Regions from separate parts of the Streptomyces sp. NPDC048277 genome, predicted to be linked through region 1. Evidence: riboswitches for the same ligand, from Rfam matches in the RefSeq annotation. Region 1 holds a riboswitch; each other region holds the start of a gene.
What was found. A riboswitch is a leader RNA that binds a small molecule or an ion and turns the genes downstream of it on or off. The one in region 1 is predicted to bind thiamine pyrophosphate.
Positions count from the first base shown of each region.

Region 2: another riboswitch for thiamine pyrophosphate. It lies ahead of thiO (glycine oxidase ThiO); the one in region 1 lies ahead of AB0D85_RS27215 (thiamine ABC transporter substrate-binding protein).
Region 3: another riboswitch for thiamine pyrophosphate. It lies ahead of thiC (phosphomethylpyrimidine synthase ThiC); the one in region 1 lies ahead of AB0D85_RS27215 (thiamine ABC transporter substrate-binding protein).

Region 1 covers NZ_JBEZLQ010000013.1:117,061-122,787, reverse strand. The annotation lists gene AB0D85_RS27225 (cytochrome P450) at 75-1,376, opposite strand; gene rlmN (23S rRNA (adenine(2503)-C(2))-methyltransferase RlmN) at 1,704-2,810, shown strand; TPP riboswitch at 2,835-2,942, shown strand; gene AB0D85_RS27215 (thiamine ABC transporter substrate-binding protein) at 3,015-4,085, shown strand; gene AB0D85_RS27210 (iron ABC transporter permease) at 4,121-5,719, shown strand; gene AB0D85_RS27205 (ABC transporter ATP-binding protein) at 5,719-5,727, shown strand, end outside.
Region 2 covers NZ_JBEZLQ010000002.1:251,470-257,196, forward strand. The annotation lists gene pknB (Stk1 family PASTA domain-containing Ser/Thr kinase) at 1-510, opposite strand, end outside; gene AB0D85_RS05815 (MarR family transcriptional regulator) at 653-1,135, shown strand; gene AB0D85_RS05820 (MarR family winged helix-turn-helix transcriptional regulator) at 1,132-1,578, shown strand; gene AB0D85_RS05825 (thiazole synthase) at 1,750-2,544, opposite strand; gene thiS (sulfur carrier protein ThiS) at 2,548-2,760, opposite strand; gene thiO (glycine oxidase ThiO) at 2,757-3,917, opposite strand; TPP riboswitch at 3,915-4,026, opposite strand; gene AB0D85_RS05840 (FAD-dependent oxidoreductase) at 4,155-5,393, shown strand; gene AB0D85_RS05845 (Rv2175c family DNA-binding protein) at 5,509-5,727, shown strand, end outside.
Region 3 covers NZ_JBEZLQ010000024.1:162,594-168,320, reverse strand. The annotation lists gene AB0D85_RS39165 (DUF5326 family protein) at 57-269, shown strand; gene AB0D85_RS39160 (IclR family transcriptional regulator C-terminal domain-containing protein) at 481-1,269, shown strand; gene AB0D85_RS39155 (SsgA family sporulation/cell division regulator) at 1,370-1,807, shown strand; gene AB0D85_RS39150 (YibE/F family protein) at 1,931-3,490, opposite strand; TPP riboswitch at 3,562-3,739, shown strand; gene thiC (phosphomethylpyrimidine synthase ThiC) at 3,732-5,552, shown strand; gene AB0D85_RS39140 (hypothetical protein) at 5,614-5,727, opposite strand, start outside.

The DNA.
Region 1 (5,727 bases):
CCCCCTCGACCCCCCCTCGATCCCCCTCGATCCGGCTCCGGACACGCGGCCGGTGACCGGGAGCACGGCTGCCGTCAGCCGCGCGGGGTGGCCCGCAGGCGCAGGCCGGCGGTGGTGAGGCCCTCGAAGGTGGTGACCTGGTAGGCGGGTTCCGGTCCGGGCGGCTCGCTGAGGTGGTAGCGGCGGGCGGTCTGCGCGGTCAGGAGCGTCAGCATCGCCATGGCCAGGGCGGCTCCCTCGCAGCCGTGCGGCCCGGTGCCGAAGGAGAGGAAGGCCCCGGGTCTCGCCGCCGCGCCCGGGTCGTCGAGCCAGCGCTCTGGCTGGAACCGGTCCGGCTCGGCGTGTTGCCGTGCGTCGCGGTGGGCGGTGTAGGGGCAGACGAGAACGGTGGACCCGGCGTCGATGGTGTACCCGGCGAGCTGGGTCTGCCGGGTGGCGTGCCGGGTCAGCAGCCAGCTCGGGGGGTGCAGCCGGAGCACCTCGCGGACCAGCGCCTGGGTGTACGGCAGGCCGTCGAGGTGGGCGCCGGTCGTCGCGGCCGGATCGGCGGGCAGCAGGGCGGCCTCGGCCGCGACGCGGCTCTCCGCCCGGGGGTACCGGGCCAGGTGGAGCAGGATCCATCCGGCGGCCCGGGAAGGCGTCTCGAAGGTGGCGACGGTGATGCCGGGGAGTGTGTCGAGGACGACCTCGTCCGGCAGGGGGCCGTAGCGGGGGGAGGGCCGGAGCATCTGTCCCAGCATGTCGTCACCGAGCCGGCCCGTTGAACGGCGCCGGCGGACGACGGGCCGCAGAGCGTCGGTGAAGGCGACCTGCTGCCGGGTACGGAACCGCCGTGCCGGCGTGGGCATCCAGCGTGGCCATACCCAGCGCGAGGGGCGTGCGAGCACCTCCCGGGCCATGAAGAGCTGTGAGGCGAGGGGCAGCAGGGACGGAGCGTCTTCGGAGTAGAGGTAGCGCACGCCGATCTCCGCCAGGGCGTGCCGGACCTGGGGGAGAACCTCCACGTCCTGGTCCGTGGGCCACTGGTCGGTGAACCGGGCGGTGCTGGGCGCGATCTCGCCGATCCGGGCCGCCACGGCCTGCGGGCGCAGTCCGCGCATGCGGGCGGCGTGGGCGTGCGCACGCTCCTCGGGGGTCGGTGCCCCGCTCGACCGCTTCAACGGCGGGAAGAGCGGCGAGGGTGCCTTGGGGAAGTCCTGCGCGCGACGCAGGACGTCTTCGCACGGCCCGGCCGCGGCGGCCACGTACACCCCCGGCTCCAGCAGCCAGACGTCTCCGCACTCGTCGGCACCGCGGCGCGCCGTCGCCAGCCGGTCGCGGCTCCAGGCCGCGAAACTGCCGTCGGGCAACCGCGGCGGCTCATTCGTTCGGCCCATGAGATCGTCCCTGGCTCTGACATGGGGAGCCGGTGGGCACCCAGCGGCACCTACCGGCAGTGTGCGGTCAGGACGATCAGTCGCCGACGTACGCGTCCCACTCGTGTTCCCCGTACGCACCGTAGTGGCGGGTGAAGGACAGCTTGGCGAGCAGCTTGGCGATCATGATGCACTCCTCTCACCTGTCTTCAGCGCCAAACGCCACAAATGCCATATTGCCACATATTCCGCATATGTGATACGGCTCGGGGCCGGATTCGATCAACGACAGCCGGAGCGCGCCACGGCCCCGGGTCACCCGATTGGATCTGCGACACTGGTAGGGCTATGCCTAAGCCCGGAGAACTCACCTTTGTCGCCCCGCGCGGAGCCAAGAAGCCGCCGCGGCACCTCGCCGACCTCACGCCCGCCGAGCGCAAGGACGCGGTGGCCGAGATCGGCGAGAAGCCGTTCCGCGCCAAGCAGCTCTCGCAGCACTACTTCGCGCGGTACGCGCACGAACCCGAGCAGTGGACGGACATCCCGGCCGGCTCCCGGGACAGGCTGCGCGACGCGCTGTTCCCGGAGCTGATGACCGTCGTACGGCATCTGTCGACGGACGAGGGCACCACCCGCAAGACGCTGTGGCGGCTGTTCGACGGCACGCTCGTCGAGTCGGTGCTGATGCGCTACCCGGACCGGGTGACCATGTGCATCAGCTCGCAGGCGGGCTGCGGGATGAACTGCCCGTTCTGTGCGACCGGACAGGCGGGGCTGGACCGGAATCTGTCCACCGCCGAGATCGTGCACCAGATCGTGGACGGGATGCGGGCGCTCAGGGACGGGGACGTCCCCGGCGGTCCCGCCCGGCTCTCCAACATCGTCTTCATGGGCATGGGCGAGCCGCTCGCCAACTACAAGCGGGTCGTCACCGCCATCCGGGCCCTGACCGACCCCGCGCCCGACGGACTCGGCCTCTCGCAGCGCGGGATCACCGTCTCGACCGTCGGACTCGTCCCGGCCATCCACCGGTTCGCCGACGAGGGCCTCAAGTGCCGGCTCGCGATCTCCCTGCACGCCCCCGACGACGAGCTCCGCGACACCCTCGTCCCGGTCAACACCCGGTGGAAGGTGCGCGAGGTCCTCGACGCCGGGTTCGAGTACGTCGAGAAGAGCGGGCGGCGGCTCAGCATCGAGTACGCGCTCATCCGCGACATCAACGACCAGGCGTGGCGCGGCGACCGGCTGGGCCGCCTGCTCCGGGGCAAGCCCGTGCACGTCAACCTCATCCCGCTGAACCCGACTCCGGGGTCGAAGTGGACCGCCTCGCGGCCCGAGGACGAGAAGGCGTTCATCGAGGCGATCGCGGCGCACGGGGTGCCCGTCACCGTCCGGGACACTCGTGGCCAGGAGATCGACGGCGCCTGTGGTCAGCTCGCGGCCACCGAGAGGTAATCTGAGGGCCGTACTCACATCTTCATATTCCGACAGGGGAGCGCCACAGCGCTGAGAGTGCGGCAATCGGGCCGCAGACCCTCTGAACCTCGCCCAGGTCATTCTGGGTAGGAAGTTCGGTCATCACTCAAGCTGTTGCGCCCTGCCCGCACACCGCGGGCAGGGCCGCGTCTCCTTCTGGCCAACCCCAGGAGGACAACACCAGTGCACACCAAGAGCTTCGTGGCCGCGGCCGTAGGGCTAGGCCTCGTCACGCTGTCCGCGTGCGGGTCGTCCGACGGCTCCCAGGCCGACTCGAAGACCATCACCCTGGTCAGCCATGACTCATGGGCCGTCTCCAAGAACGTGCTCCAGGACTTCGAGAAGCAGTCCGGCTACAAGGTGAACGTCCTCAAGGACGGCGACGCCGGACAGGCCGTCAACAAGGCGATCCTCACCAAGGACAACCCGCAGGGCGACGTCTTCTTCGGCGTCGACAACACCCTGCTGTCCAGGGCCCTCGACAACGGCCTCTTCCAGCCGTACGAGGCGAAGGGGCTCGCCCGGGTCGGCACGGAGTACCAGCTCGACGCCGCCGAGCACCGGGTCACGCCCATCGACTACGGCGACATCTGCGTCAACTACGACAAGGCGTACTTCACCGAGCACAAGCTGACCCCGCCGACGTCGTACGCGGATCTCGTCAAGCCGCAGTACAAGAACCTCCTCGTCACCGAGAACGCCGCCACCTCCTCGCCGGGGCTGGGATTCCTGCTCGGCTCCGCCGCCCGGTACGGGGACAGCGGCTGGCAGGACTACTGGAAGAAGCTCAAGGCCAACGGCGTCAAGGTCGTCGACGGCTGGGAGCAGGCCTACAACGAGGAGTTCTCCGGCTCGGCCGGCGGCAGGAAGGCCAAGGGGGACCGGCCGCTCGTCGTGTCGTACGCCTCCTCCCCGCCCGCCGAGGTGATCTACGGCGACCCGAAGCCCAGCACCGCGCCCACCGGTGTCGCGACCGGCACCTGCTTCCGGCAGATCGAGTTCGCCGGGCTGCTGAGCAACGCGAAGAACACCAAGGGCGGCAAGGAACTCATCGACTTCCTGGTCTCCAAGGAGTTCCAGGAGGACATGCCGCTGAACATGTTCGTGTACCCGGTGGTCAAGGGGGCGAGCGTGCCCGCCGAGTTCACGAAGTACGGTCCCGCCGCGAAGGACCCCGAGACCATGGCGCCCGAGAAGATCGCCGCCAACCGTGACCAGTGGGTCAAGACGTGGACGTCACTCGTACTGAAGTAGCCGGCAGGCGCGGGAGCGCGGCGCGGCTCGGTCTGATGGCCGTGCCCGTCGCGTTCTTCGGTGTCTTCTTCGCCTGGCCGGTCGCGGCGATCGTCACGCGCGGGCTGAAGGTCGACGGCGTGTGGCAGTTCGGGCGGATCGCCGATGTCGTCGGCCAGTCCGACATCCGGCACGTGCTGTGGTTCACCACCTGGCAGGCGCTCGCCTCCACCGCGCTCACCCTGCTGGTAGCGCTGCCCGCCGCCTATGCGTTCGCCCGCCTCGACTTCCCGGGCAAGCAGGTGCTGCGGGCCGTGGTGACGGTTCCCTTCGTCCTGCCGACGGTCGTGGTGGGGACCGCCTTCCTCGCGCTCGTCGGGCGGGGCGGACTGCTGGACGAATGGTGGGGCGTACGCCTCGACACCACCGTCTGGGCCATCCTGCTGGCGCATGTCTTCTTCAACTACGCGGTCGTCGTACGGACCGTGGGCGGCCTGTGGTCCCAGTTGGACCCGCGGCAGGAGGAGGCCGCCCGGATGCTGGGCGCCTCGCCGCTGGGCGCCTGGCGCAAGGTGACCCTGCCCGCCCTCGCGCCCGCGGTGGCCGCCGCCGCGCTGATGGTCTTCCTGTTCACCTTCACCTCCTTCGGTGTGGTGCAGATCCTCGGCGGCCCCACCTTCTCCACCCTCGAAGTGGAGATCTACCGGCAGACCTCCGAGATCTTCGACCTCGCCACGGCCGCCGTCCTCACGATCGTGCAGTTCGTGGCGGTCGGCGCGATCCTCGCCGTGCACGCGTGGACGGTACGGCGGCGGGAGAGCGCGCTGCGCCTGGTCGCCCCGGAAGTGACCGCACGCCGGCCGCGCGGGGCCGGGCAGTGGGCGCTGCTCGGCGGGGTCCTCGCCACGGTCGCCGTACTCCTCGTCCTGCCGCTGGCCGTGCTGGTACGGCGGTCGCTCGACGGGGGCTTCGGGTACTACCGGGCGCTGGGCGACGCCGACGGCGGGACCTTCCTGGTCGCGCCGATCGAGTCGGTCGTCAACTCCCTGCAGTACGCCGTCGCCGCGACCGCGATCGCCGTGGTGATCGGCGGGCTCGCCGCCGCCGCGCTGGCCCGCCGGGACGCGGGACGGCTGGTACGGGGCTTCGACGCGCTGCTGATGCTGCCGCTCGGGGTGTCCGCGGTGACCGTCGGCTTCGGGTTCCTGATCGCGCTGGACAAGCCGCCGCTGGATCTGCGGCAGTCCTGGATCCTGGTGCCCCTCGCGCAGGCGCTGGTCGGCGTCCCGTTCGTCGTACGGACCATGCTTCCGGTGCTGCGGGCCGTGGACGGGCGGTTGCGGGAGGCGGCGGCCGTGCTCGGGGCGTCGCCCTGGCGGGTGTGGCGGGAGGTCGATCTGCCCATGGTGCGGCGGGCGCTGCTGATCGCGGCGGGCTTCGCCTTCGCGGTGTCGTTGGGGGAGTTCGGGGCGACGGTCTTCATCGCGCGGCCGGACAACCCGACCCTGCCGGTCGCCGTGGCCCGGCTGCTGTCCCGTCCCGGTGATCTCAACTACGGCCAGGCGATGGCCCTTTCCACGATTCTGATGGTGGTGTGCGCGGTGGCGCTGCTGGTCCTGGAGCGGCTGCGGACCGACCGGACGGGGGAGTTCTGATGCCACTT
Region 2 (5,727 bases), on a different contig from region 1:
GGTGACGCTGCCCACGGACCGCACCAGCCCGAAGTCCGCGACCTTGACCCGCCCGTCGTCCCCTATCAGCACGTTCTCGGGCTTCATGTCCCGGTGCACGAACCCGGCGCGGTGCGCGGCGCCCAGCGCGGCCAGCACCGGCTCCAGGATGTCCAGGGCGGCCCGCGGCTGGAGTGCGCCGCGCTCCCGCAGCACGTCACGCAGGGTGCACCCCGCGACGTACTCCATGGCGAGATACACATACGACCCGTCGGTTCCCTGGTCGAAGACCTGGACGACGTTCGGGTGGGCCAGCCGGGCGACCGACTTGGCCTCGCGGATGAACCTCTCGACGAACGACCCGTCGGCGGCGAGCGCCGGATGCATCACTTTCAGCGCGAGCACACGGTCCAGCCGGACGTCCAGGGCCCGGTAGACCGTGGCCATCCCGCCGACGGCGATCCGCGCGTCGACGCGGTATCGGCCGTCGAGCACCTGCCCGACGAGAGGGTCCTGAAGGGTCGTATCCACGCAGCGAGTGTACGAGGACGAATCGGCAGTCCCACTGGTGAGACCGCTTTCCCCGGCGACTGCAGCGGACCTGTGACGCTCGGCACCCGCCCGACCGGGAAAACAGTAGCCATGTACATAGTAGCCATGTACTGTATCTGCCATGAGCGCAGCAGCTGAGAGCGCCACGGCGGGGTTCCTGGTCTGGCGCCTGTCGATGAAGTGGCGGGTGGCCGTCGACCGGGCGGTCGCGCCCCTGGGCCTGACCCACGCCCAGTACGCGTTGATGGCGTCGCTGTACGGCATGGGGCGCACCGGACTGCGGCCCAGCCAGCGCGGCCTCGCCGACCACACGGGGCTCGAACCGCTGTACGTCTCCAAGCTCGCCCGCGCCCTGGAGACCGCCGGACTCGTCGCCCGCACCCGGGACCCCGCCGACCCGCGCGCCATGCAGCTGACGCTCACCGAGCAGGGGCGCGACGTCACCCGCCGGGCGATCAGGGTGGTCCAGGGCCTGCTGGACCAGCTGCTGGAGCCGCTCGGGGGACAGGACTCCCCGCGCGCACGGCAGTTCACCCACGAACTGGCGACCCTGCTCGACGCACCTCTTGATCCGCATCCCGAGAACGAGAAGGAGCAGTCATGACCACCACCGCACCCTTGCTCAACGCCCGGGTCATAGCCCTGGCGCACCACGCCCCGCGCGCCCTTCTGGAGCGGGTGCTGGACCGCCACGGTGTCACGTTCCACCAGAACGTGACGCTCCGGCTCGTCGCGGTCGCCGACGGGTCCATCGCCCGCGACGACCTAGCCGGCGAGGTCACCGGCGCGCTGAAGACCGACGTGTCGGTCGTGCACGGCGTGATCGGGGAACTGACGGCCGGGAAGCTGGTGGAGGCGGACCCGGCGGACGCGACCCGGCTGCGGGTCACGGACGCGGGACGGGAGCTGTACGAGACCGTCTCCGCCGAGAGCGCCGAGATCGCCGCCCGGCTGTACGCCGGCATCCCGGAGGAGGACCTGGCGGTCGCCGGCCGCGCCCTGACCTTGATCACGGAACGCGCGAACACAGAACTGGCTACAGCCTGAGCCCCCCACCACGCACGGCCTGAGCCCCCCCCACACGGCCCGAGGCCCTCTCTCCCCACGCACGGCCCGAGGCCGCCGACGGCGCTCGGCCCCCACGGGAGAGTTCCACCTTTCAAGGCGGAGTTTCGGGCGGTGCGCGGGTGGGAGAACAAGGCGGGACCGGACGCCCGGTCAGAACGCAGGGCGCTCGGGATCCAGCACGGCAAGGCCCTCCGCAGGAGACGACGCCTCGGCGAAGTGCCGCCGCGGGATACGCCCCGCCAGCCGGGCCAACCGCCCCGCCTCCACCCCGGCCCGCATGGCGTGAGCCATCCGCTCGGGATCCTGCGCCCGCGTCACCGCCGACGCCAGCATCACCCCCGCACACCCCAGCTCCATCGCCAGCGCCGCATCCGACGCCGTACCGGCCCCCGCGTCCAGAATCACCGGCACGCGCGCGTGCTCGACGATCAGCTGGAAGTTGTGCGGGTTGCGGATCCCGAGCCCCGACCCGATCGGCGACCCGAGCGGCATCACCGCCGCACACCCGACGTCCTCCAGCTTCCGCGCCAGCACGGGATCGTCGTTCGTGTACGGCAGCACCGTGAACCCGTCGTCGACCAGCGTCTCCGCCGCCTCCAGCAGCTCGATCGGGTCCGGCAGCAGCGTCCGCTCGTCGGCGATGACCTCCAGCTTGACCAGCGAGGTCCCCAGCGCCTCCCGCGCCAGCCGGGCCGTCAGCACGGCTTCTCCCGCGGTGAAGCACCCGGCCGTGTTCGGCAGCACCCGGATCCCCAGCCGTTCGAGGACCGAAAGGACGGACCCCCGTACCCCCGGATCCACCCGCCGCATCGCGACCGTGGTCAGCTCGGTCCCGGACGCCACGAGCGCCCGCTCCAGCACCTCCAGGCTGGGCGCACCCCCGGTCCCCATGATCAGCCGCGAGGAGAAGGCCGTACCCCCGAGGACGAACGGATCGTCGGCCATGGTTCAGCCCCCCTGCACGGCGGTCAGGACTTCCACGCGGTCACCCTCGGCGAGCGCCGTGCCCGGCCACTCCCCGCGCGGTACGACGGTCTCGTTGACGGCCGCGGCCACGCCCGAGGGCGCGGCCGTGAGGGACCGTACGAGCGTGTCGAGAGCGGTGCCCGGGGCGATCTCCCGGTGCTCCCCGTTGACGGAGATGGTGACGGAGACGTTCATGCGGTCTGCTCCACGAGTACGGCGCCGAATCGCCTCGGCGTGAACGGACGGGCCTGTTCCGGCAGCTCGCCGCCGGTCAGCAGCTCCGCCATCACGTCCCCGGTGACCGGCGTGAGCAGCACCCCGTTGCGGTAGTGCCCGGTGGCCAGCAGCAGCCCGTCGAGGCGGGTCGGCCCGAGCAGCGGCGCGTTGTCGGGGGAGCCGGGCCGCAGCCCCGCCCGGGTCTCGGTCAGCGGCAGCTCGGTGATCCCGGGGACCAGTTCGTGCGCGTCCCGCAGCAGCTCGTAGACGCCGCCCGCCGTGACCGTCGTGTCCCAGCCGAGTTCCTCGCTCGTCGCGCCCACGACCAGCTCGCCGTTCTCCCGGGGCACCAGGTAGACGTTGCCGCCGCGCACCACGGCCCGGACGGTCCGGCTCAGGAACGGCGCGTACCGCGGGGGCACGGTCAGCCGCAGCACCTGCCCCTTCACGGGCCGCACCGGCGGCAGCACGTCGTCGGGCACGCCCGCGAGCCGCCCGCTCAGGCTCCCGCCCGCGAGCACCACCTGCCCGGCGCGCAACGGGTCACCCGCGCGGGTGCGGACACCGGCGGCCCGCTCCCGCACCACCTCCAGCCGCTCCGCCCAGTCCCGGTGGAAGACCACCCCGGCCCGCTCGCACGCGGCCACCAGCGCGGCCGCCAGCCGGCGCGGGTCGATCTGGTGGTCGCCGTCCACCCGCAGCCCGCCGCGCACCCCCGGCGCGAGCATCGGTTCCAGGCGCCGGCACTCCCGCCCGGACAGCCACTCGGAGTCCAGCCCCGACTGCTGCTGGAGGGCGTGCAGCTCGCGCAGATGGGCGCGGTCGTCGGCGTCGAGGGCCACCGCGAGCGTGCCGCAGCGCCGGTAGCCCAGGTCGTGGCCGGTCAGCTCGGTGAGCTCGGCGACGAAGTCGGGATAGCGGCGGGCGGAGGCCAGGTTGAGGCCCAGCAGGGTCTGCTCGCCGTAGTGCAGTTCGGTGACCGCGGCCAGCATCCCGGCCGCGACCTGCGCCGCCCCGCCACCGGGTGCGGGGTCGACCACGGCGGTCGCGAGCCCGCGCTGGGCCGCCCGCCAGGCCGTGACCAGGCCGATGATGCCGCCCCCGATGACGAGGACGTCGGACGTACGTGAGGACATGGGCGTCCAGCCCCTCCCTTCGCCGGCATGACCCGGATCAGGTTCGTACGGTCGGAGGCCGCCAGCCTCCCTCTCAGCCCGGTACGTCCGGGCTCCCGCGTGTGCTTGTCCGCCACCCTAGCCCGCGGGACTCCGCCCTTGTAAGACGGCCTCGTCGGGGCTGTGCAACAGCTCACTCAGCACGCCCCCTGACTGACTCTTTGTCAGTTGTCTATCGTTCTTGTCTATGGTGATCAGGTGAGCGAGCAGACGCAGCAACGGGGCACGTCACAGACGCGACGCGTGGTCGTCGTGGGCGCGGGCATGGCCGGGGTGCAGACCGCCGTCGCCCTGCGCGAGCAGGGGTTCGCCGGCACCGTCACCCTGATCGGCGCCGAACCGCACCAGCCGTACGACCGGCCGCCGCTCTCCAAGGCCGTACTGCTCGGCAAGGCGGAGGGCTCCGCCTTCGAGGTCGACTTCGAGGCGCTCGGCATCGAGCTGGCCCTCGGCCGCGAGGCGCTGGCCGTGCGCCCCGCCGACCATGAGCTGGACACCGAGGCCGGACCGGTGCCGTACGACGTCCTGGTCCTCGCCACCGGCGCCGAGCCGGTCGTCCTGCCCGGCACCGAGGGGGTGCCCGGCGTCCATCTGCTGCGCACCCTCGACGACGCCGAGCGGCTGCGGCCCGTGCTCGCCCGGCAGCACGATATCGTGGTCGTCGGCGCGGGCTGGATCGGCGCCGAGTTCGCCACCGCGGCCCGCGAGGCCGGCTGCGCGGTCACCGTCGTGGAGGCCGCCGACCGGCCGCTCGCCGGAGCGCTCCCCGCCGAGGTCGCCGCACCGATGACCGCCTGGTACGCCGACAGCGGCGCCGAACTGCGCACACACGCGCGTGTGGCGCGTGTCGAGCCCGGCGCGGTGGTCCTCGACGACGGCTCGCGGGTGCCCGCGGGCGCCGTCGTGGTCGGCATCGGCGCCCGCCCCGCCACCGCCTGGCTGGCCGGCTCCGGCATCGAGCTGGGCGGGCACGGCGAGGTGGTCGCCGACGAACGCCTGCGCACCAGCGTCCCGGACGTCTACGCGGTCGGCGACTGCGCCTCCTTCCCGTCCGGCCGCTACGGCGAGCGCCTTCTGGTCCACCACTGGGACAACGCCCTCCAGGGCCCGCGCACGGTGGCCGCCGACATCCTCGGCGAGTCCGACGCGGTCTACGACCCGGTGCCGTACTTCTGGTCGGAGCAGTTCGGCCGCTTCGTCCAGTACGCCGGCCACCACGCCGTGGCCGACCGCATGGTCTGGCGCGGCGACCCGTCCGGCCCGTCCTGGAGCGTCTGCTGGCTCCGCGAGGACCGCCTGGTAGCCCTACTGGCGGTGGGCCGCCCGCGTGACTTGGCGCAGGGCCGACGACTGATCGAGGCGAGCGCCCGAATGGACGCCGAGGCCCTGTCCGACCCGGCCCGCCCTTTGAAGAACGCGACTTCAGCGCCCCGCTAGGGGCGCGGGGCCGTGACATACGGCTCCGCCGCGTGGGCGCGACAGGCCCCCACCGCGCCGCACCCGAACAACCACCCATCGCGCCCAAACCAGTGGAACGCCTACGCTAGATCCCGTGACCGAGATTGACGCAAACATCGATGCTCTCGTCCCCGCATGGCTCACCCTCCCCGACATCGCAGAGATGCTCGACGTCGAGGTGACGCGTGTGCGGCAGCTGGTCAAGGAGGGCCAGCTCATCGCCGTACGCCGTGGTGAGAACCGTGCGCTGCACGTCCCCGCCGCCTTCATCGACGGGGACAAGGTCGTCAAGGGCCTGTCCGGGACCCTGACG
Region 3 (5,727 bases), on a different contig from region 1:
TGCGGGACGCACGAGACCTACGTGCCGGAGCGCACGAGAAGGCGGAGGACAGGGCAATGCGAGAGATCTTCACAGGTCTGCCGTGGTGGGTGAAGTGGATCGCGGTGCCGGTCATCGCGCTGGTGGTGTTCGGCGGCCTGATCGGAGCCATCGTGGGCTTCCTGGCCTACCTGCTCTTCAAGTTGCTGATCTTCGTGGCGCTGGTCGGCGGACTGATCTACATCGTGCGGAAGTTCATGTCGAGCTCCTCGTCGAAGAGCGACTGGTGACGGCCGTGGGAATCGGTGTCCGGTAACAGGAATCGCCGGTTCCCTCGGGGGAGGGAAGTTTCCCGCACGGGCCGACTCGGAGCGGCGAAGGACGGTTAGAGTCGCTGACCCCCTCGCGCTCCGGGAGTGACCCTTGGCCACGCTTGACGCCGCCCCCGCACCCACGGACCATCCCGCACCACCCGCCCAACGCCGGTCCGGCACACCCCCGGTGCAGCGGCCGGCCGCCCCGGCCGACCCCGCACAGCCGCACTCGGCCACCCTCATCGGCTCCGTGCAGCGCGCGATGCGCCTGCTGGAATGCGTCGCCGGACGCGAACACGGCGCCCCCGCCAAACAACTGGCCCGCGAGACCGGCCTCGCGCTGCCCACCGCCTACCACCTGCTGCGCACCCTGGTCCACGAGGGCTATCTGCGCCGTGACAAGGGGCTGTTCTTCCTCGGTGACGCGGCGGAGCGGCTGAGCAGCAGCGGAGCGCAGCAGAAACGTCGCAGCGCGGTCGTCGACACCCTCGCCCACTGGCGGGATTCGCTCGGTGTGCCGGTGTACTACGCGATGTACCGGGACGGCGAGATCGAGATCATGTGCGTCTCCGACTCCCCGGCCATTCCGGCGGTCGAGGAATGGGCGGACTTCCGTGAGACCGGGCACGCGCACGCCATCGGCCAGTGTCTGCTCTCCCAACTGGACGAGGAGGTCCGCCGCGACCACCTCGACCGCTACCCCGTGCAGGCCCTCACCCCGTACACCGTCCGTGACGACCATGTGCTGCTGCGGCGCCTGGAGCGGACGCGGCGGATGGAACCGGTGGTGGAGCGTCAGGAGTACGCGCTGGGGACGGTGTGCGCGGCGATCCCCATCACCGTCGGCACGACGGCCGCCACGATGGCCATCTCCGTCCCTCTCCACCAGGCCGACCGGCTGCTGCCCGCCGCCCGGCGATTGCAGGCCGAGGTGGGACGGCATCTGGGCTCGCTGGCGATCGCTATCAGTATCTGAAAACTCACTCCTTGTGATCTCCTGTGTACGTTCAGCAAGATTTGACCACCATCAAAGGGGATAAAACCCGGCCAGTCGGTGTCATATGACGGGGTAGGCGATGCGCGAGTCCGTACAAGCTGAAGTCATGATGAGCTTTCTCGTCTCGGAGGAGCTCTCCTTCCGCATCCCCGTGGAGTTGCGCTACGAGACCTGTGATCCGTATGCCGTGCGGCTCACCTTCCATCTGCCCGGGGACGCACCGGTCACCTGGGCCTTCGGCCGTGAGCTGCTGATCGACGGGGTGGGCAGGCCGTGCGGGGAGGGCGATGTGCATATCGCGCCCGCTGACGCCGAAGTGCTGGGCGAGGTGCTGATCCGGCTTCAGGTCGGTGGCGACCAGGCGGTGTTCCGGTCCTCGGCGCCCCCGCTGGTGGCGTTCCTCGACCGCACGGACAAGCTGGTGCCGCTCGGCCAGGAGGGTGCGCTCGCCGACTTCGACGCCCATCTGGACGAGGCTCTGGACCGCATCCTGGCCGAGGAGCAGAGCGCCGGCTGAAGCGTTCCGGCGCGGGGCGCGAGCCGCTCCGCCGAGCCGCCCGAGGATGCGCAGGAACGCTTCAGCGCGGCCTCGGGCGGGTGCCGGAACGCTTCTCCTCACATGGGGGCCGCGATCGTCTCCTCACCGCTTCCGGCGCCGCCCCCGGCCGCCGCGCGCCGCGGCAGCTCCGGCCTCCACGGGTACGGCCGCCTCCCTGCCGGGCCGGTCGGCCGACACCACCAGGGCGGCCAGCAGGGTGGTGACCGGCACCGAGGCGACCAGGCCGATCGAGCCGACCAGGGTACGTACGACCTCCTCCGCCACCAGCTCGCTGTTGGCGACGGTCGACACGCTGCTCTGCGCGATCGAGAAGAGCAGCAGCAGCGGCAGTGCGGCGCCGGCGTAGGCCAGCACGAGGGTGTTGACGACGGAGGCGATGTGGTCGCGGCCGATGCGGATGCCGGCCCGGTACAGCCCGCGCCAGCCCATGGTCGGGTTGGCCTCGTGCAGTTCCCAGACGGCCGATGTCTGGGTCACCGTCACGTCGTCCAGGACGCCCAGCGAGCCGATGATGACGCCGGCCAGCAGCAGACCGCTCATGTCGATCGACGGGTACAGGCCGTGGATCAGGCCGGTGCTGTCGTCGGTGTTGCCGGTGAGCGCGGCCCAGTCGATGAACTCCGAGCCGAGGACGCCGATCAGGCACAGCGAGACCAGCGTGCCGAGCACCGCCACCGAGGTCCGGGCCGACAGCCCGTGGCACATGTACAGGGCGATGAGCATGATGGCGCTCGACCCGACCACCGCCACCAGCAGCGGGTTCGAGCCCTGCAGGACCGCGGGCAGGATGAACAGGGTCAGCACCAGGAAGCTCACGGCCAGCGCGACCAGCGCCATGACACCGCGCAGCCGGCCCACCACCACGACGGCGAGTGCGAAGATCCCGGCCAGCAGCGCCATCGGGAACTTCCGGTTCACGTCGGTGACGGAGTACTGCAGGTCCTTCGGCGCCGAGGGCTCGTAGGCGGCCACGACCTTCTCGCCCTGGTGCAACTGCCGTGACTGGTCGGGCTGCACGATCTCGGTGAACGTACGGCCCTTGTCCTTGCCGGTGTCGACGCGGACCGTGGCCTTCTTGCAGGTGCCGCCGTCCTCCTGCTGCGAGGAACCGCTCTGGGCGGTGGAGGTGTCGCCGATCGAGCCGCTCCCGGAGGCGTTGACCGACTTGCAGCTGAGCGAGACGACCTTGGTGACCGTCGCCTGCTGCGTCTGGCGGTCGAAGCCGACACCGGTGCGTTCGTGCGGCGGGGCGCCGCCCGGCCACAGCACCACCATGCCGACCACGACCGCGGCGGTGAAAGGGATGAGGATCGCCGCGATGACCTTGCGCAGGTGCTTCGAGACAGGCGTGGCGGGACCGTGGCTGTGGCTGTGCGAGTGACCGTGCCCGCCGCCGGACGCAGAGCCGGTCTGACCGGTGCCCTGGCCGGGTGAATGGCCGTGGGCATGGCCGTTGTCGCGGCTGTGGACATGGCCGCTGTCGTGGCCTTGGGCGGACCCGTGGTCGTGCTGCGGGCCCTGCCCGTGGTTGTGTCCGTCACCGGCACCATGGCCCCCGTGGCCGGGTCCGCCGCCCCGCGTGGCGCCGTTGCCGCGCCCTGGCTCGGGGGGTGGATAGGGGTGCTGCTGTGTCGAGGTCACCGCCCGATCATCGCAAGAACGGCAGGGGCCCTCTGTTCACCGCGCCCGAATTGACGCTAGCGTGGAGGCACCTTTGCACACGCGGGAGCTCGGAGCACCGGGCTGAGAGGGCGCTGACCTCCGTATTCGCGATGTTTCACGTGGAACGAGTGATGTTTCACATGAAACGCCGCCCGACGGAAGCCGCTGCGTCGACCGCTGAACCTGTTACCGGGTAATGCCGGCGTAGGGAGTAGGTCTCATGACCAACAAGGACGTACGCACGCCTGCCTTCAGTCAGGACGAAGCCCCCATCACGGGTGAAACGTCCCAGGAGGTCGGGAAGTCCATCGGCTGGCACAAGGGGTATGTCGAGGGCTCGCGCCCCGACCTGCGGGTGCCGGTCCGTCAGGTGCATCTCACCAACGGGCAGTCGGTCACGCTCTACGACACCTCCGGCCCGTACACCGATCCGCTCGTCGAGACCGACGTCCGCCGGGGCCTGCCGCCGCTGCGGGACAACTGGATCATCGCCCGTGGCGACACCGCCGAGTACGCGGGCCGGCCCGTCCGCCCCGAGGACGACGGGATCAAGCACACCTCGCCGCGCGGCGGTCTGCGCAACCTGGACGCGGTCTTCCCGGGCCGCCCGCGCCAGCCGCGCCGCAGCCGTGACGGCGAGGCGGTCACACAGCTCGCGTACGCCCGCCGGGGCGAGATCACCCCGGAGATGGAGTACGTGGCCGTCCGCGAGAACGTCTCCCCCGAGGTGGTCCGCGAGGAGATCGCGGCGGGACGGGCCGTGCTGCCGGCCAACGTCAACCACCCGGAGATCGAGCCGATGATCATCGGCAAGCGGTTCCTGGTGAAGGTCAACGCCAACATCGGCAACTCGGCGGTGACCTCCTCCATCGAGGAGGAGGTCGAGAAGATGACCTGGGCGACCCGCTGGGGCGCCGACACGGTCATGGACCTGTCCACCGGCCGTAACATCCACACCACCCGAGAGTGGGTGCTGCGCAACTCCCCCGTCCCCATCGGCACGGTGCCGCTCTACCAGGCGCTGGAGAAGGTCGACGGCAGGGCCGAGGAGCTGACCTGGGAGATCTACAAGGACACGGTCGTCGAACAGGCCGAACAGGGCGTGGACTACATGACCGTCCACGCGGGCGTGCGCCTGCCGTACGTCCCGCTCACCGCCAACCGCAAGACCGGCATCGTCTCGCGGGGCGGTTCGATCATGGCGGCCTGGTGCCTCGCGCACCACAAGGAATCGTTCCTGTACGAGAACTTCGAGGAACTCTGCGAGATCCTCGCCGCCTACGACGTCACGTACTCCCTGGGCGACGGCCTGCGCCCCGGCTCCATCGCGGACGCCAACGACGAGGCCCAGTTCGCGGAACTGCGGACGCTCGGGGAACTCAACCGGATCGCGAAGCGTTTCAACGTTCAGACCATGATCGAGGGCCCGGGCCATGTCCCGATGCACAAGATCAAGGAGAACATCGACCTTCAGCAGGAGATCTGCGATGAAGCTCCGTTCTATACGCTCGGCCCGCTGACCACGGACGTCGCGCCGGCGTACGACCACATCACCTCCGGCATCGGTGCCGCGATGATCGCCTGGTGGGGCACGGCGATGCTCTGCTACGTCACGCCCAAGGAGCACCTGGGCCTGCCCAACCGGGACGACGTCAAGACCGGCGTCATCACCTACAAGATCGCCGCCCACGCGGCCGATCTCGCCAAGGGCCACCCGGGTGCACAGGAGTGGGACGACGCACTGTCCGACGCCCGCTTCGAGTTCCGGTGGGAGGACCAGTTCAACCTCGCCCTGGACCCGGACACGGCCCGCGCGTTCCACGACGAGACGCTTCCGGCGGAGCCGGCCAAGACGGCGCACTTCTGCTCGATGTGCGGACCGAAGTTCTGCTCGATGAAGATCAGCCAGAGCATCACCGAGCGGTTCGGCGGTACGGCGGCTGACGGAGCGTCGCCCGAGGCGGTCGCGGAGGGGATGCTCCAGAAGTCCAAGGAGTTCGCGGCCGCGGGCAACCGGGTCTATCTGCCGATCGCGGACTGACCGCCGTCCGGGAAAGTGCGGGTGTCCGGCCTGCGCCCCCTGGCCGGGGGCGCAAGCCGGGCTATTCCGGCTGGTGTTCCGGGCCTCCGTAGTCCGGGCTGGTGTAGTCCGGGCTCGTGAAGCTCGGGCGGGTGGCGGGTGCGGCGCCGTCGTCCGTGCTGAAGCCCGGACGGCC